Verminephrobacter eiseniae EF01-2: one gene and its partner. The protein of the gene in region 2 binds, or shares a complex with, the protein of the main gene of each other region. Links are inferred from orthologs where the notes say so. Each region holds a gene or a part of one and is shown on either strand. Other genes may lie near its edges. The genes, in order: groL and metK.

Region 1 (9,143 bases), 2.5 Mb from region 2 along the record:
CCGAGCTCGAACGCCGCCTGCCCCGGTCGGTGGCGGACAAACTGGTCACGGGCGCGGCGATCGAAAAGTCGATCGCGCCGCTGCGCTCTTTCGTCGCCGAACCGATGCGCTACGGCCGGCTGTTCCTGGTCGGCGATGCCGCGCACATCGTGCCGCCCACCGGTGCCCGGGGGCTCAATAGCGCCGCCTCCGATGTCCATTACCTGTACCACGCGCTGCTGGCGCATTACCAAAACGGCGACGACACGGGGCTTGACGGGTACTCGGCGAAGGCGTTGGCGCGGGTGTGGAAGGCGCAGCGCTTTTCATGGTGGATGACGAACATGCTGCACAGCTTTCCCGATGCGCTCGCCTACGACCAGAGGTTGCAGGACACGGAGCTGGCCTATCTGTTCTCGTCCGAGGCGGCCCTGCGCTCGCTGGCGGAGAACTATGTGGGTTTGCCGTTTTGAGCCGCAGGATCGGTCAGGCGTACTTGTCGCCCACTTCTGCGCGCAGCGGGTGGGTGTCGTAGACGATGGTCATGCGCGCGATGCGGTCGCTGTCGGGGGCAAAGTCAAACAGGTCCACGCAGTCGAAGCTGACGATCTGTCCGTCCTTGAGCGTCCAGTCGTAGCGGAAGTAGGCGGCCACGCGGGTGCCTTCGGTGCCCGGCTGCACGCTGGCCAGGAGGTCGATGGGCGTGATCACGCTGCGCGCCGACGCCTGTGCCAGTTTGGGAAAGAACGCATGCGCGGGCATGGTGCCCAGAAAGGGCGAGACCACGCAGCCCTCGGCCTCGAAGCAGGCAAGCAAGGCGGCGGTGTCGCTGGCATGCAATGCCGCGAGATAGCGGCGCACGGTGTTCAGTGGCGGGGAGTTCATGGGCGGGATTTTGCGGTCTCGGGCAGGCCGGGCGCAAGGGTGGGGCCGGGCCGGCGGCCGCGATGCAGGGCCTGCGCTTGGGTTACACCAGCCTGCGGGTCGGCGACCCAAGCCATCGTGCCGGGTCTGCTCGTGCCCGCAGGCCGGTGCGCGCACAGGCTGTGCCCGCAATCTGGCCATGCGGCCGTGCGGCGGTGCGGCCATGCGGCCATGCGGCCGTGTGCGGCAAGGCGCCCGGCCGTCGTGCGCCAGTCCGTGTCGGTCAGCCGGTCATGGCTTGAAGAAGTTGACCGCCAGCCCCGGCACTTCGACCCGGGTGCTGAACAGGCAGCCTGCCGCAGGGCTGGCATTGCGCTCTTGCTCGGGCCGCCCCGCGCGGGCCGAGGTGATGTACAGCGTGCGCAGATCTTCCCCGCCGAAGCACACCATGGTGGGGCATTGCACCGGGGTCGCGATGCGCTGCAATACCGCGCCGGTGGGCGCGAGTTGCAGCACGCAGGCGCCCTCGTACATGGCCACCCAGTAGTTGCCTTGGCGGTCCACCGCTGCGCCATCGGGGCGGCCGCCGTAGGGCTGGCCGGGTTCCTTGCGGGCAAAATGCGCCCAGGGCTGGCGCTTGCCGATGGCTCCGGTGGCGGCATCGAAGTCAAACCGGTCGATACGGTGCTCGGGGGTGTTGGACCAGTACATGAACCGGTCGTCGGGGCTGAAAGCCAGGCCGTTGGCGGTGAAGTTGTCGCCCGCCATCTGCTCCAGGCGATAGCCGCCGGCGCCGGCCGACAGCCGCCACAGCGCGGCATCGGGCGCGGTGCGCGGCGTGACCATCGAGCCGGCCCAGAACCGGCCTGCGGTGTCGCAGCGACCATCGTTCAGGCGCAGCCGCCGGGGGTCGTGCCGGGCGGCCGGCAACGGGGCCAGGCAGCGCAGGGCGCCACTGGCCGTGTCCAGCAGATGAAAGCCGTCACGTAATCCGATTACGCAGTGCCGGTCCGGCGCCGGTGCGCAGCAGCCAGGCTCGGCGGGCATTTCCCATCGCCAGCTCCGGCCCGTGGCAGGCTCCCAGGCATGCAGCGCAAACCCTTGGATGTCGCACCAGTAGAGGCGTTTTTCATGCGGATGCCAGAACGGCGACTCGCCGAGTTCGGACGGTGGCAGCGGCAGGGTTTGCATCGGTGATCGCTTGAAGCAACGGGAGTTATCGAGTTACATTGTAGGCTCCCACCGGTTGACACCCGTTCGACACCCATTCACCCAAGGCGGCCCCCGCGATGGAGACACCCATTCACTCAGTCGTAGCGCGCGTGACGGCCCGCATCGTCGGGCGCAGCGCAGACAGCCGCCGCGCCTACCTGGCCGGCATCGCCGCCATGCTGGCGCGGCCACCGGCGCAAGACCGCATGGGCTGCGCCAACCTGGCCCACGCCTATGCTGCGCTGCCCGGTGCCGACAAGATCCGGGTCACGCTCGAGAAGGCGCCCCACATCGGCGTGGTGACGGCTTACAACGACATGCTGTCGGCGCACCAGCCGTACCAAAATTACCCCGCCTTGCTGCGCGCTGAAGCCGCCAGGCAGCAGGCGACGCTGCAGGTCGCCGGTGGCGTGCCCGCGATGTGCGATGGCATCACCCAGGGCACGCCAAGCATGGAACTATCGCTGTTCTCGCGCGACACGATTGCGCAGGCCACGGCGGTGGCGCTGTCGCACGATGTGTTTGACGGCGCGCTGCTGCTGGGCGTGTGCGACAAGATCGTGCCCGGCCTGCTGATCGGCGCGCTGCACTACGGCCACCTGCCCTGCGTGTTCGTGCCCGCAGGCCCGATGGGCTCGGGCCTGTCGAACAAGGAAAAATCCAGCGTGCGCGAGCAGTATGTGCAAGGCCGGGTGGGGCGCGACGAGTTGCTCCGGGCCGAATCGGCGGCCTACCACGGCCCCGGCACCTGCACCTTTTACGGCACGGCCAACAGCAACCAGATGCTGCTCGAAGCCATGGGCCTGCATGTGCCCGGCGCGGCATTTGCGCCGCCCGACAGCCAAGAGCGCGAGGCTTTCACCCGTGCCGCAGTGCGCACCGTGCTGGCCATCGGTCAGCGCGGCCAGCGCTTTACCCCGATCGGGCGGCTGGTCGACGAGCGCTGCATCGTCAACGCCATGGTCGCGCTGCTGGCCACCGGCGGCTCGACCAACCACCTGATCCACTGGGTGGCCATCGCGCGCAGCGCGGGCATGGTGATCGACTGGTCGGACTTTGACGAACTGTCATCGGCCGTGCCGCTGCTGGCCCGCATCTACCCCAATGGCGAGGCCGATGTGAACCAGTTCCAGGCCGCAGGCGGCCCGGCGTGGATACTGCGCGAGTTGCTGGCCCACGGCCTGATGCACGCCGACGCGCTGAGCATCAACGCCGGCGGTATTGCCGCAGGCGCGCAGGGCGCCCCGCTGCGCTCGGGCGACGACAGCGTGCTGCGCCCGGCGCGGCAGCCGTTTTCGGCCACCGGCGGCCTGCGCCTGCTGCAAGGCCGCTTGGGCCGCGCGGTGATCAAGGTCTCTGCCGTGCCCGAAGAGCACCATGTGGTGCAGGCCCCGGCCCGGGTGTTCGATGCGCAGGAGGACCTGCTCGCCGCCTTCAACGCCGGCCAGATGCAGCAGGACCTGGTGGCCGTGGTGCGCTTTCAAGGCCCGCAGGCCAACGGCATGCCGGAGTTGCACAAGCTCACGCCGCCGCTGGCCGTGCTGCAAAACCAGGGCTTCAGGGTGGCGCTGGTGACCGATGGGCGCATGAGCGGAGCCTCGGGCAAGGTGCCCGCCGCCATCCACGTCACGCCCGAGGCGCTGTCCGGCGGCCCGCTGGCCAAGCTGCGCGATGGCGACATCGTGCGCGTAGACGCCGTGGCCGGCACGCTGGATGTGCTGCTCGACGACGCCGAATGGGCGGCCCGCACCCCCGCCGCCTGCACCGCCCCCGCCGCCACCGGCTTTGGCCGGGAGCTTTTTCACCACTTTCGCCGCCACGCAGGCGGCGCCGAACAAGGTGCCTGCACATGGCTGTGACCCCTGCCTCTCGTGTTCCTGCGACCGAACTGCTGGACATTGCCAGCCATGGCCCGGTCATCCCGGTGATCGTGATCGACCGCGTGCCAGACGCATTGCCGCTGGCCGAGGCGCTGCTGGCCGGCGGGGTCAAGGTGCTGGAAGTGACGCTGCGCACGGCTGCCGGCCTGCCGGCCATCGAAGCGATTGCGCGCCACCTGCCCGAAGCCGTGGTTGGCGTGGGCACGGTGCTCGATGCCGACGATGCCCGCCGCGCCAGCCAGGCCGGCGCCCGCTTTGCCGTCAGCCCGGGCTATACCGCCGCCGTGGGCAGCGCCTGCCAGCGGCTGAACCTGCCGCTGCTGCCCGGCGTGGCCACGTCCAGCGAGATCATGGCAGCGCTGGCCGACGGGTTCTCGTTCCTCAAGCTCTTTCCCGCCGAGGCCGTGGGCGGCATTGCCTTGCTCAAGTCCTGGGCCAGCCCGTTTGCCCGGGTCAGTTTTTGCCCCACCGGCGGAATCACCCAGGCCAGCGCGCCCCATTACCTGGCGCTGCCCCAGGTGCGCTGCGTGGGCGGCTCCTGGCTCACGCCGGCAGACGCGATACGCGCCGGTGACTGGGCGCGCATCACCGCGTTGGCGCGCGCAAGCCATGCGCTGCGCAATGCCGGCCCGGGTTCTTCTGAATGAAATCAGCCGCTGGCGCAGATTCAGTCATTGCCTTGAGCTATCAAAATATGTAGCTTCCAGATTGCCACATGTGGCGCTGGTGCCGTGACCGGGGTTCGTCTTGGCATGGCGCGGGATGGGCCAGGCAACCGTTCGCAACGCGCATTCGATGGAGGCATCTCCCATGGACTTTCTTTCGGCCGTCAACAGCTGCCTGGGGCAGTACGCGACCTTTTCGGGCAAGGCATCGCGCTCGGAGTTCTGGTGGTTTTTTCTGTTCCAGATACTGGCCATGCTCGCCGCCGCGCTCTTGACCGTCATGCTGGGAGGGGATGTCAGATATCTGGAACTGGTTTTGACCCTCGTTTACTGGGCGCTGTTCTTGCCGGGCCTGGCCGTGGGGGCGCGTCGCCTGCACGATATTGGCCGCTCGGGCTGGTGGCAACTGCTGCTGATCGTTCCCATCTTGTGGCTCCTGCTGGCGTACTGGTGGGTCCAGCCGCACGAGAAATGAAGCCCCATTGAAAAAGCCCGCAGGCCGTAAGACCTGCGGGCTTTCGTTGGGCGCAGTGTGCCTGCGCGGGCACACCGATCTGGCAGTTACATGTCCATGCCGCCCATGCCACCCATGCCGCCGCCCATGCCAGGCATGCCGCCACCGCCGGCAGGCGCATCGTCCTTCGGCGCTTCGGCCACCATGGCCTCGGTCGTCAGCAGCAGCGAGGCCACCGAAGCGGCGTTCTGCAGGGCCGTGCGGGTGACCTTGGTGGGGTCGAGAATGCCCAGCTCCAGCATGTCGCCGTAGGTGTCGTTGGCTGCATTGAAGCCATAGTTGCCCTTGCCGGCCAGCACCGCGTTGACCACCACCGAGGCTTCGCCACCGGCGTTGTTCACGATTTCGCGCAGCGGCGCTTCGATGGCCTTGAGCACCAGCTTGATGCCGGCGTCCTGGTCGGCGTTGTCACCCTTGATGGTGCCGCCAATGGCCTGCCTGGCGCGCAGGAAGGCCACGCCACCACCGGCGACCACGCCTTCTTCCACCGCTGCGCGGGTTGCGTGCAGCGCGTCTTCGACGCGGGCCTTCTTTTCCTTCATTTCGACTTCGGTGGCTGCGCCGACCTTGATCACGGCCACACCGCCGGCCAGTTTGGCCACGCGCTCTTGCAGCTTTTCGCGGTCGTAGTCGGAGGTGGCTTCCTCGATCTGCACGCGCACTTGCTTGACGCGGGCTTCGATGTCGCCAGCGGCACCGGCGCCGTCGATGATGATGGTGTTTTCCTTGCCCACTTCGATGCGCTTGGCTTGGCCCAGATCGGCCAGCGTCACTTTCTCCAGGGTCAGGCCCACTTCTTCAGCGATGACCTTGCCGCCCGTCAGGATGGCGATGTCTTCCAGCATGGCCTTGCGGCGGTCGCCGAAACCGGGGGCCTTCACGGCCACCACCTTCAGGATGCCGCGGATCGTGTTCACCACCAGCGTCGCCAGGGCTTCGCCCTCGACTTCTTCGGCAATGACCAGCAGCGGACGGCCCGCCTTGGCCACCTGCTCCAGCGTGGGCAGCAGGTCGCGGATGTTGCTGATCTTCTTGTCGAACAGCAGCACGAAGGGGTTGTCCAGAAGGGCCGCTTGCTTGTCCGGGTTGTTGATGAAGTAGGGCGACAGGTAGCCGCGATCGAACTGCATGCCTTCGACGACATCGAGTTCGGATTCGAGCGACTTGCCGTCTTCCACGGTGATCACGCCTTCCTTGCCCACCTTGTCCATCGCGTCAGCGATCAGTTTGCCAATGGTCTCGTCGGCGTTGGCCGAGATCGAGCCGACCTGGGCGATTTCCTTGGAGGTGGTGGTGGGCTTGGACGCCTTCTTCAGTTCGGCCACCAGCGCCGTCACGGCCTTGTCGATACCGCGCTTGAGGTCCATCGGGTTGATGCCGGCGGCCACGTACTTGAAGCCTTCGCGCACGATGGCCTGTGCCAGCACGGTGGCGGTGGTGGTGCCGTCACCGGCGTTGTCGCTGGTCTTGGAGGCCACTTCCTTGACCAACTGCGCGCCCATGTTCTGCAGTTTGTCCTTGAGCTCGATTTCCTTGGCCACGGACACGCCGTCCTTGGTCACGGTGGGGGCGCCGAACGAGCGCTCGATCACCACATTGCGACCCTTGGGGCCCAGGGTCACCTTGACCGCGTTGGCCAGGATGTTGACGCCTTCGACCATGCGAGCGCGGGCTTCGCCGCCGAAAACCACTTCTTTTGCTGCCATTTGATATCTCCGAATTGAGTAAAAAGTCTGCTTGGGAACGGGGCGGAATTACTTCTCGACCACGGCAAACAGATCGTCTTCCTTCATGACCAGCAACTCGTCGCGGTGCACCTTGACGGTCTGGCCCGAGTACTTGCCGAACAAAACGCGGTCGCCGACCTTCACGTTCAGGGCGATCAACTCGCCCTTGTCGTTCTTCTTGCCAGGGCCGACGGCCAGCACTTCACCTTGATCGGGCTTTTCAGCGGCGTTGTCAGGGATCACGATGCCGGAGGCGGTCGTGGTTTCACTTTCAATACGCTTGACGATCACGCGATCGTGCAGAGGGCGAAGGTTCATTGCATTGCTCCTGTTGTCAGTAAAATCAATCACTCGGCGCCAGGCCATCCCGGCGCCACCAAACTCCCGACAGGGGAAGCGCTTTAGCACTCCCCAGCGGAGAGTGCTAATGATACGGGCATTTATTGCCGTTTCAAGACAGCCGCGCACTGCCGGCACGCAAATTTGTCGAAATTTGCGTTCGCCCCGTCTGTATGCTATGTGTTTGGTAGCTTCAGGGCCTGATTCTCATTGGGTCGTATCGATGCTCTGGAGTAAAGCACTGCCCCGGGTGCGCGTTGGGCGTTGGGCGTTGGGCGTTGGATGCGCCAGGCCGCGCTGTGCGGTGGCGCCAGGAACCGCCGTCAATCACCGGCCTCCTCCGCATCCTCGCGCTACGTTGGCGACGCCGCCGCCGCCACGGGGGGCCGCAGCGACCACCCGGCGCCAGCGAAGTCGGGGGCAGAATGGGAGGTGCCGTCATTCACCCAGGCCAGATTCAGCACCTCATACACCGGGCGCCATGTCGGCGCGTCACCGTCGGCATGGGTGCGCAGTTGCAATTGCGGGTTGGGCAGGTAGTGGCCGTTGGTGGTTCTGGCCCACAGGCGGCGCGCTGGCAGATAGGTGCTGTTGATCTCGGCGCGCGCCAGCACCTGGTTGAGGTAGCTGCGTTTGTGCCGCTGTGCTTTCCACAGGTACTCGGGCAAACAGACCAAGGTCGTGCCGAGTTCCTCGGCAAAGAAACCATCGGCGCATCGGTACGGACTGTATGGACGCTTGACGCACATCGTGCACTGCGTCTTGAGGCCGGCCAGCATCAGGCTCAGGATCCAATACTCGGCCTGATGGCGCTCCAGCCGCACCAAGCGGGCATCGGTTTGCACATCCAGCACCGGCGGCGCGATGCGGTCAAACAGCATGCCGATCGACTGCTGCGCGAATGGCGCATCTTCCATCGCCCGGTTCAGTGCCGCGAGCCACGGCGTATGACCGAATTCGTCTGTCAGCAACGGGTTGGCGGCGCGCTCCAACAGCGCCTCGACCAAGGCCAGGTGGCCGGCGCGCGCGGCCATCATCAGCGGGGTGGCGCCGGTGGGGCCGCGGTGGTCGACGCCGTACTGATCGCACTGGCGCAGCAAGTCCTTGAAATTGCGCGCGGCATAGGGCTGCAAGTGGCGCTGGCGCAGCAGGGCGGTCTCGCGCCAAGCGACCGCCCTGTCGAGGTCGCCGCCCGGTGCCAGACGCAGCGCTGGCGCAAACTGTGCCTGTTTTGCCAGTTGTCCGATCCAGACCTGCTGCCCATGCCACAGCGCGTAGTCCAGCAGGGCCTGGCGGGGTTTGTTCGACGGCTGCGTGCGGTCGAGTGCGCGGGGCAGATATTCGCGCATCGCGACTTCGGACCATGGCGTCCACGGCACCGGTTTGGTTTGCAGGAAGGTTTCGCGGATGGCGCGCGCCTGCTCCTCTTTGCCTTGCAGTTCGAGCTTGCGCGCTTCCTGCGCCCATTCGTCGCGTGTCGAGGTCTGCACCGGCGTTGCGCTGCGGGCCGCCGAGGTCTCGGCGACTTGCAGACCGAGCAGGGCCAGCAAGGGGTGGCTGGTGTCGGACTCGACCAGCACCAAGGTGGCAACCGCGCGCGTCATCGCCACGTACAGCGCGTTGACGTAGAACTTGTACAGCTCGAGCGACTTGTCGCCCTTGTCGCGGGCGCGGCTGTAGGCCAGTTGCTCGACTTGCAGGTCGGCCTGGGCGACGCCATCGCAGACCTCGGCGTAGGCGGCGCGCTGGCCGGACACCAGCGTGTAGAGGATCACATGCGGATACTCCAGGCCCTTGGCCTCGTGCACCGAGAACACCAGCGGAGAGCGGAAATGCTCGCGCGCCGCCGGCTTGTCTTCATCGCGCAGCACGATGATCGCATGCTGCACCGAGGCCCTGGTTTGCGCATCCAGATCGCGCAGCGTGGCCGTGTGCGTGGGCAGCAGGCGCACCTGGCCGCTTT
Region 2 (9,414 bases):
CGCCGCTGGCCGTGCCCGAAATCGCCTTCGTGGGCCGCTCCAACGCCGGCAAATCCACCTGCATCAACACCCTCACCCAGCAAAAGCAACTGGCGTTTGCGTCGAAAAAACCGGGGCGCACCCAGCACATCAACCTGTTCGCACTGGGCCGGCAGGGCGTGATGGACGCCGTGCTGGCCGACCTGCCCGGCTACGGCTATGCCGCCGTCTCGCGCTCGGACAAAATGCGCTGGCAACAGGTGATGGTCAATTACCTGGTCAGCCGCCCGGGACTGACCGGCATCGTGCTGCTGTGCGACCCCCGCCTGGGCCTGACCGGACTCGACGAAGCCCTGCTCGAAGTGTTGCGCCCGCGCGTGCAGCAGGGCCTGAAATTCCTCATCGTGCTGACCAAGGCCGACAAGCTCACACGCGCCGAGCAGGCCAAGGCGCTGTCCGTGACGCGCTTGCAGGCCGGCGGCGGCCAGGTGCGGCTGTTCTCGGCCCTGAAAAAGCAAGGGGTCGACGAAGTGGCCTGGCTGCTGTGGCAATGGGCGCATCCGGCGGCGCCGGGCGCCGATTCAGCCTGAGGATTTTTTCACGGCAACCACGCGCTCGATTCCATGGAATCCGGAACGCCGACGAGGCCCGGTTCCGGGTCTGCCCCGCCGGGCCACGGCGGATCGGCGGTGGTGCCGCAAGCGCTGGCGCCATCAGCGACTGCGTCCCGGGGGTACAGGTTGTCATGCTCCCCCGGAGCGCCTAGTGCCATTGCCCGTGGTGCCGTTGGCGCTCTTGGAACCATGGATTGCATTGCCCAGTCTGGCCAGGATTTCCGCGATGTCCAGGATGCCGCCATCGGTCAGCGGGAACTGCGCGGCGAGGTCGTCGTTGGCCGGGTCGCTTGCATGCAAGGCGCCGTCGTTGGCGGGCTTGTCGGTGGCGCCCTCAGTGGATGCCCTGCTTTCGTCACCGCCCAGGCCCGGGTGCCCGATGCCGTGCGGGATTTCACCTGCAACGCCCGGGGCAAGCCGCCCAAGGATGGGCATGGGATGTGTATGGACTGGCCGCTGGGGGAGCCGGCCGCATCGCACCGTCCAGGCAACACAAGGACAAGGGCGGACCATCTGCTGGCTGCCACACCGGTCTGTTCCAGGCCCTGTCGACTGCGGACAGCGGGGCATCGCGAATGCCCGGGCAACGCCATGCGGATGGAAATGGCCCCGCGCACCGCGTCCCGGCGTTCGGTGCCCAGGCGCTCAGGAATACACCGGGGGTTCGCCCTCGGGGCGGGTCTTGAAGCGCTTGTGCACCCAGTAATACTGGCCGGGCGCGATGTCGATATAGCTTTGCAGCTTGGCGTTCATCAAGGTGGTGTCGGCCTCGGCGTCGCCGGTCGGGTAGCCGGGCCAGGCGGGGGTGATTTCGGCGCAGTAGCCGGTGGGTGTCAGGCGCGTGACCAGCGCCAGCACCTTGGCCCGTCCGAGCCGCGCAAAACGCGACAGCGAGGGCACGGTGGCCGCCCGCACTCCGTAGAACGGCACGAACAGTGAGTCGTTGCGGCCAAAGTCCATGTCCGGCAGCAGGTACAGCAGGCCGCCTTGGCGCAGGCTGGAGACGATGGGCTTGACGCCGTCGCTGCGGTTGAGCATGCGCACATCGCCAAAGCGCTGGCGGCCGGCGCGAAACCAGGCATCGATTGCCGGATCGGGCTGGGTCGAGAAGATCGACGTGAACGCCCGCGACGTATGCAGCGCCAGCGCCGAGCCGCCGGCGTCCATGCCGTAGAAATGCGGGGCAAAGATGATGGCCGGCTGGCTGCCCTCGAGTTCCTCCAGCGCCCCCTGCAACCGCACGCGCCGCAACACCACCTCGCGCGGCGCAAACCATAGCCAACTGCGGTCGAGCCAGGACTGGCAGAACGCCACAAAGGTCTCGCGCGCCCATTGGCGGCGCTGCCGCCCGCAGGCATCCGGGTAGCACAGGGCCAGATTGCGCAATGCCACGCGCCGGCGCGGCGCGGCCAGCACGAACAGGATGCGCCCTATCAGCCAGCCCAGGCCGCGCAGCACCGGCAGCGGCAGGTGCGCCAGCACCCGCATCAGCGGCACCACCAGGCGTCCCCCGAAGCGCAGCAGCACCTTCATGCGTCCGCCCACATGCCCCGTCATGCGCCCGGCTCCGCAGGGCTTGCAGCCTCGGCGCGCGGCGGCTTGTAGCGTGCATAGCCCCAGAGGTACTGCCCGGGGCATTGCCTGATCAACTGCTCCATGGCCTGGTTGATCTGCAACACGGCGGCCTCCAACGGGCTGGCCAGCGGCGCTGCCAGCGGCTCGAAGTGGGTGACGAAACCGCGCCCCCAGGCCAGGCGCTCGCAGCGCGCCAGCACGATGGCAGCGCCAGTCTGCCGGGCCAGGCGCACGGCCAGGGTCATGGTGTAGGCATCACGGCCAAAGAATGGCGCCCAATGGCCCTGCCCTGCGGGCGGCACCTGGTCGGGCAGCAGGCCCACGGCCTCGCCGCGGCGCAGGGCCAGCAGCATCTGCCGCACGCCGGCCAGCGTGGTGGGCACGGCCAACATGCCGGGCCGGTTGCGCGCAGTGGCCATCAGCCGGGCCAGCCAGGCTTGGCGCGCCGGCCGGTAGAGCACGGTGATCGGCCCATGCGCTGCGCTCCAGCGCCGCGCCGCAGCCTGGGCCGACAGTTCAAAGCAGCCTTGGTGCGGCGTCAGGTAGACGATGCCGCGCCCGGCCGCGTAGGCCTGCTCGACGCAGGCGCCGCCCTCCAGGCGGCAGGGCAGCGGCGCGCCCAGCCACAGGCGCGGCAGTTCGGCCACCATGCGGCCGGCATGGGCCACGGCGGCGCGCACCGCGCCGAACGAATAGCCGGCCAGCGCCGCATGAGCGCAAAAGCGCTGCCGGTACCTGGCGGACGCACAAAACGCCACCCAGCCCAGCGCGGCACCCAGCGCATGCAGCAACCACAGCGGAAGCACGGAAAAGAAACGCAAGACAACTGGCATTAAAATCCACGGGTCGCTGAGTTAAATGAGCAACTTGCAGGGCGACGTTAAAAAACTCTGCTAAAGCGTTCGCCATAGCTCCTACGGGGTCAGGGCAACGCCCAAATGCCGAACCACCACAGGAGTTTATTCAAATGGCGAACGACTTTCTCTTCACCTCGGAATCGGTCTCCGAAGGCCACCCCGACAAGGTGGCCGACCAAATCTCGGACGCGATTCTCGATGCCCTCTTGCGGCAAGACCCGCGCAGCCGCGTTGCCGCCGAGACATTGACCAACACCGGCCTGGTGGTGCTGGCCGGCGAGATCAGCACCAACGCCCATGTGGACTACATACAGGTGGCGCGCGACACCATCCGGCGCATCGGCTATGACGACACCGACTACGGCATCGACTACAAGGGCTGCGCCGTGCTCGTGGCCTACGACAAGCAAAGCAACGACATCGCCCAGGGCGTGGACCATGCCAGCGACGACCATTTGAACACCGGCGCCGGCGACCAGGGCCTGATGTTCGGCTACGCCTGCGACGAAACGCCCGAGCTGATGCCCGCGCCGATCTACTACGCGCACCGCCTCGTCGAGCGCCAGGCCCAGTTGCGCAAGGACGGGCGCCTGCCCTTTTTGCGCCCTGACGCCAAGAGCCAGGTCACGCTGCGCTATGTGGACGGCAAGCCCCACAGCATCGACACCGTGGTGCTCTCGACCCAGCACCACCCGGACCAATCGGCCACCGCCACCACCATGAAGCAGAGCTTCATAGACGCGGTGATCGAGGAAATCATCCGGCCCGTGCTGCCCAAAGAATGGCTGCACGACACGCGCTTCCTGATCAACCCCACCGGCCGCTTCGTCACCGGCGGCCCGCAGGGCGACTGCGGCCTGACGGGCCGCAAGATCATCGTCGACACCTACGGCGGGGCCTGCCCGCATGGCGGCGGCGCGTTCAGCGGCAAGGACCCGACCAAGGTCGACCGCTCCGCCGCCTACGCCGCCCGCCATGTGGCCAAGAACGTCGTGGCCGCCGGTCTGGCGCGCCAATGCCAGATCCAGGTGGCTTACGCGATCGGCGTGGCCGAGCCGATGAACATCACCGTGTACACCGAGGGCACGGGTGTGATTGCCGACGAGCGCATCGCCGCGCTGATCAAGCAGCATTTCGACCTGCGCCCCCGGGGCATCATCCAGATGCTCGACCTGCTGCGCCCGATCTACGAAAAAACCGCCGCCTACGGCCACTTCGGCCGCGAAGAGCCTGAGTTCACCTGGGAGCGGACGGACAAAGCGGCTGCGCTGCGCGCGGCAGCCGGACTGTCACCCGGCGAGCACCACAGAAAAGAGGGCTGACAGCGCCGCCAGACCATGCGCCAGCGGCCCGCTGCAATGGACTGGCCAGAGACTAGTGTCGCGTCACGGATCAGATGTCGTAGGCTGCGCGCAGCCATCGGAGCGCAGCGCAAGGCGCATCGCGCAGCCCATACCGAGCGTATTGGCAAGCGATGCAACGCCGCGATGCGCTTCGATGGCCAGCGCAGACCGACAGATGATCGGTGACGCGACACGAGGGCTGGAGACACCTACCGGAACCGGAGCGCCATGCACGACACCGCCATCTACATCGGGCGTTTCCAGCCCGTGCACAACGGCCACCGGGTGTTGCTGCAACGCGCGCTGGCCAGTGCGCGGCAGGTCATCGTGGTGCTGGGCTCGGCCTGGCAGGCCCGCTCGCCGAAAAACCCCTTCACCTGGCAGGAGCGCGAGGCCATGCTGCGCGCCGTGCTGCCCGATGCCGACCAAGCGCGCGTGCAACTGCTGCCGGTGCGGGACTACTACAACCAGGCCGTCTGGGTGCAGGCCGTGCACCGGGCGGTGGCGCCGTTCACGGCCGGCGGCGCGCGCATCGGACTGGTCGGCCATTTCAAGGACGCCACCAGCAGCTACCTGAGCGCCTTCCCCGACTGGGAGTTGATGCCCGTGCAACGCCAGGGCCGTATCGACGCCAGCGCCATCCGCGACGCCTACCTGGGCGCGACGCCGGCCAGCGTGCGCCCGGCGCTGGCCGCGCTGGCCGATGAGATCCCCGCCAGCACCCTGGCCGCGCTGGAGTGCTTTGCGCAAACCCCGCCGTACCTCGCGCTGCAACAGGAATGGCGCATGCTGCGCGACTACCGCCAGGCTTGGGCCGCCGCGCCCTGGCCGCCGGTGTTCGTGACGGTCGCCGCCGTGCTGCGCTGCCAAGACCAGGTGCTGCTGATCGGCCGTGCCCACGCACCCGGCAAAGGACTGCTGGCGTTGCCCGGTGGTTTTCTCGGGCCGCGGGAAACGCTGTGGCAGTCGTGCCTGCGCGCGTTGCGCGAGCAAACCCGGTGCCCATTGCCCGAGGCCCGGCTGCGCGCCGCGTTGCAATCCGTGGCCGTGTTCGACCATCCCGACCGCAGCCAGCGTGGGCGCAGCGTCACGCACACGCATTGCTTCGACCTGGAAGACGCGCCCTTGCCGGTCGTCATGCCCGCCGTGCCGGCTGACGGCGACGCGCGGCCGTTGCAATGGACGCCGATCGCGCAACTGGCGGGGCTGGAAGAGGCGTTCTTTGAAGACCATTTCCATATGCTCGACCACTTTCTGAGCGTCACCAGCCCCCCGCCGATGCTGTTGTAGCTGCCGGCTGCGCCCCCGGTGGCCATGGAAAATGCAGGCGCCGCAATGGGCATTCGCGTGCCACGCCCGATGGCCCGTTGCCCACGGCGCAGGAAGAACCGGTGCTGGCCGGCGATCGCACCGCCGGCCACAGTGCGATGGCCCGGCGTTGCGCGCCGGCGCGCCAGGTCCACGGCCGGCCCGGAAAATCCGTCATTCCACCACCGCCGTGGCTGCTGCGCGCCGCCAGCGGCCGGGCTTGAAGGCCGGTGCCGGCCTATAATCCCGGCACCCGTTTTGCGGTTGATCTACGAAGACCCCACGGGCAAGGCGCTGCGCGCGAACGCCCCGGAGCCGCAAGACTGCACGAACCGATGAAAGACTTGAGGGGATCGCCATGTGTGGGATAGCCGGTGTGGTCAACGCGACGGGGGTGACGAAAGACGATGTCTGGGCGATGGTCGGGAGCATCAGATACCGCGGCGTCGATGCACAAGCTGTCGAAGACCTGGGCGGTGCCATTGTCGGCAATGTCCTGCTGAAGATAGCCGCTCTCGAAAACGGCAGGCAACCGATGTCGAGCACCGACGGCAAGGTCTGGGTTGTCTTCAACGGCGAGATCTTCAATTTCATCGAGTTGCGCGAGCAGCTACAGGCCAAGGGCTACCGGTTCAAATCGCGCTGCGATACCGAGGTGCTGGTGCATCTGTGGTGCGAAAAGGGCGAACAGATGCTCGACGATCTGGTCGGCATGTTCGCCTTTTTCATCTGGGACCAGCGCACGCAGACCGGCATGCTGGCCCGCGACCGCCAGGGCATCAAGCCCTGCTTTTATGCGCCGTATCGCGGCGGCCTGGCGTTTGCCAGCGAGATCAAAGCCATCCTGGCGCTGCCAAAGTTCGAGCGCAAAGTCAACGAATCGGCGTTGGGCGATGTGTTCAGCTTCAACTACTGCCCACCGCCGCAGACCTGCTTCGAAGGCATCCATCATCTGCCGCCGGGCTGTTTCATGCGTTACGGATCGGGCCGATTTTCCGAGCCTGTGCGCTACTGGCGCTGGCCGCTCGATGGCGAGCGCGTCGACGCCTCGCAGGCCGATCTGGAAAATGCGCTCGGCGAAGCCGTCAAGCTGCAAATGCGTTTTGAGGTCGATGGGGGGCTGTTTCTTTCGGGGGGCGTCGACTCTTCGGTCATCGCCCATCACTTGCTGCCCCAGTGGAAGCAGCCCCGGTTGGACGCCATCGGTCTGCGCATCGAAGAGCAAGGTTTTTCCGAATACGCTTACGCCGAGCGTGTGGCCACCGACCTGAACATCAACCTGAGCGCACTGGATATCCGACCGGCCGATATTGCGGACATTGCACGCTCGGTCGTGCGGCATGCCGAGCAGCCGCATGGCGACTTTTCGTTTTTCCTGTTCTACCTGCTGTCGCGCCGGGCGCACCAGATGGGCAAGGTCGTCATGTTCACGGGCGACGGCCCGGACGAGGTCATGCTGGGCTATCGCCACAACGCGCAATTTTTCTCCGGGATGACGCGCGCCCGGTTTTCGATGCGCGACTACTTCGACCTCATCAGCTACAGCACCCGGCAAGAGCGCCAGCGGGTGATGAGCCCGTCTTTTCTGCCCCACACCGAAGGCGCGTTCGACAGGTTCATGGGCATCATCGAACCCTTTGGCGGCTTGGAGCCGATGGAACAGGTCGCCGCCTACGAGTTGACCTCGCTGATGCCTGGCAACGACTCCCCCAAGAGCGATCGCATGGGCGCCTGCTGGTCGATCGAAGGGCGCGCGCCCTTCCTGGACCACAGAGTCAGCGAATTGTTCGCGCGTTTGCCGATCCAGTCCAAGTTCCACCAAGGGGTGGGCAAGCATTTCCTCAAGCGGGTGGCGCAGAGCTATTACGACCACGACTTCGTGTTCCGGCCCAAGACCATGCCCACGCTACCGATCGGCGAGTGGATCAAAGGGCCGCTTTACCCATGGGCGCGCGACATCCTGGCGCTACCCGATGGCGGCCGCTTCGATGCCAGCGGGCTGCAACACATGTTGCAAGAGCACCGCAGCGGCATGCACAACCACACCAAGCCCCTGCGCACGCTGCTGATGACCAAACTGTGGCTGCAAGAGTTTTTCTCCGAGGGCGCTTGAAGCGAGCAGCGGGCGGGAACCCTAGTGTCGCGTCACCGATCAGATGTCGTAGGCTGCGCGCAGCCAATACCGAGCGTATTGGCAAGCGATGCAACGCCGCGATGCGCTTCGATGGCCAGCGCAGACCGACAGATGATCGGTGACGCGACACTAGGGCCATGGCAGATTCGGCCAGTTCCCTGGCTGCCCGGTTCGTGGACATCCATGGCCTGCCGAAACTGATGCCGGGCAAGCGCAAGAAAATGGTTTTGGGCGCTGGCGCCGGTGTTGCCGGTTACGCCATCGCCGGCATGGGCTTGGAATCCCATGATCGGGTGTAACTCCTGATGGGCATCGCGCCGACGAAATTCATCCGTCATGTCGACTTGCACTGAGAAAGCCCCGCTACTGGCTTGTACAGATCCGTCTGACAAAGGGGGCAGCCATTGAAAGCGCTTTTCGTGACCTACGGCGCTGGCCATAGTGCAATGGTGCTGCCCGTGCTCAGTTCCTTGCGCGCGCAAGTACCCGGCGTGGAGGTGACACTGATGGCGCTGACCACGGCGCATGCCGGTGCCGTCGCCGCCGGAGAAACTGCGTCGGGTTTTGCAGACTTCGTGCATTTGACCGACCCGGCATTCGCGGCCGACTGGGGCGCCCGTCTGGCCGAAGGCAATAGCAACCCTGCTGTCACCTGCGCAGAAACGGCAGCGTACCTGGGAGTCAATTTCCTGGATCTGGTCCAGCAACACGGCATCGGCCCGGCGCAGGCGCTCTACGCGCAAAAAGGGCGCCAGGGCTTTTATCCCATCCATTTCTTTCGGCGCTTGATCGAACACCTGAAGCCCGATGTGGTGGTGGCAACCAACGCGCCGCGTAGTGAGCAGGCGGCCATCGACGCGGCGGTCGGGCTCGGTGTGCCAACATTGTCAATGGTGGACCTGTTCGCACTGCGCGCCGACCCGTACCTTCAGCGCAAGATATACGCAGACCGCATTACCGTACTGTGCGAGACCACGCGCGCCAACCTGGCGGCGGCGGGTGTTCCCGCAGACCGCATCGTGATCACAGGCAACCCGGCTTTTGACGAATTCGCAGGTCATACCGCCGAGGCGGCCGGCCGCCAATGGCGCACCGTCCACGGATGGAATGGCTTGCGCGTGCTGCTTTGGGCGGGTCAGCGCGAGCCTGACGACGCGCAGGCGCCCTGGGCAGGTACGGGCCTGAGCGACATCGTGCAGGAGCAATTGTTCCGGTGGGTCGATGAACATCCCGGGACGGGTCTGATCGTGCGCCATCACCCGAATGATTGGCGCAGTTTCATGCCACCGCAATCGCACCCCCGTGTGCATTGGAGCTGCCCCGACAGGGAGGCGCTTTTGCCGGTGCTGGCCGCAGCGGATGATGTGGTCGTACAAATGTCCACCGTCGGTGTGCAGGCGGCGGTTGCGGGCAAGCGCGTGGTGTGCCTGCGCTTTTCGCCAAACGTACAAATATCCGGGATGGATCTGTCCCGTTGGGGCCTGGGTGTGGCCGTGGAACGGCTGGAAGATCTGCCCACGCTGTTGGCGGTTGATCCGGCAGACGCCGGTTTTTCGGGCGCTGCACGGTCCGGGCAAACGGTGCTCGGAGCGGGCGGCGGCGCA

Evidence for each region.
Region 1: the proteins of metK (region 2) and groL are in contact, whole or in part, in a cryo-EM structure (PDB 8P4O), measured with the Escherichia coli proteins. The link is inferred for Verminephrobacter eiseniae EF01-2 from one-to-one orthologs.

What each region holds. Positions count from the first base shown.
Region 1 is NC_008786.1:2,897,599-2,906,741, reverse strand. What follows is about bases 4,492-7,416. They hold groL (chaperonin GroEL), read right to left. Parts: upstream 6,821-7,416; coding sequence 5,162-6,820; downstream 4,492-5,161. Other genes in these bases: VEIS_RS12505 (co-chaperone GroES), read right to left, coding at 6,869-7,159; VEIS_RS12515 (DUF805 domain-containing protein), read left to right, coding at 4,746-5,075; eda (bifunctional 4-hydroxy-2-oxoglutarate aldolase/2-dehydro-3-deoxy-phosphogluconate aldolase), read left to right, coding at 4,492-4,582. Also shown: pobA (4-hydroxybenzoate 3-monooxygenase), read left to right, coding at 1-452; VEIS_RS12535 (nuclear transport factor 2 family protein), read right to left, coding at 466-864; VEIS_RS12530 (SMP-30/gluconolactonase/LRE family protein), read right to left, coding at 1,135-2,034; edd (phosphogluconate dehydratase), read left to right, coding at 2,133-3,914; more of eda, read left to right, coding at 3,905-4,491; VEIS_RS12500 (AAA family ATPase), read right to left, coding at 7,534-9,143.
Region 2 is NC_008786.1:5,353,597-5,363,010, forward strand. What follows is about bases 2,298-5,241. They hold metK (methionine adenosyltransferase), read left to right. Parts: upstream 2,298-3,135; coding sequence 3,136-4,347; downstream 4,348-5,241. Other genes in these bases: VEIS_RS23475 (lysophospholipid acyltransferase family protein), read right to left, coding at 2,298-3,001; VEIS_RS30965 (hypothetical protein), read right to left, coding at 4,230-4,562; VEIS_RS23485 (bifunctional nicotinamide-nucleotide adenylyltransferase/Nudix hydroxylase), read left to right, coding at 4,597-5,241. Outside these bases: yihA (ribosome biogenesis GTP-binding protein YihA/YsxC), read left to right, coding at 1-569; VEIS_RS23465 (hypothetical protein), read right to left, coding at 723-1,028; VEIS_RS23470 (lysophospholipid acyltransferase family protein), read right to left, coding at 1,239-2,126; more of VEIS_RS23475, read right to left, coding at 2,147-2,297; more of VEIS_RS23485, read left to right, coding at 5,242-5,658; asnB (asparagine synthase (glutamine-hydrolyzing)), read left to right, coding at 6,035-7,789; VEIS_RS27315 (hypothetical protein), read left to right, coding at 7,814-8,011; VEIS_RS23495 (glycosyltransferase), read left to right, coding at 8,215-9,414. UniProt on the Escherichia coli protein: Catalyzes the formation of S-adenosylmethionine (AdoMet) from methionine and ATP.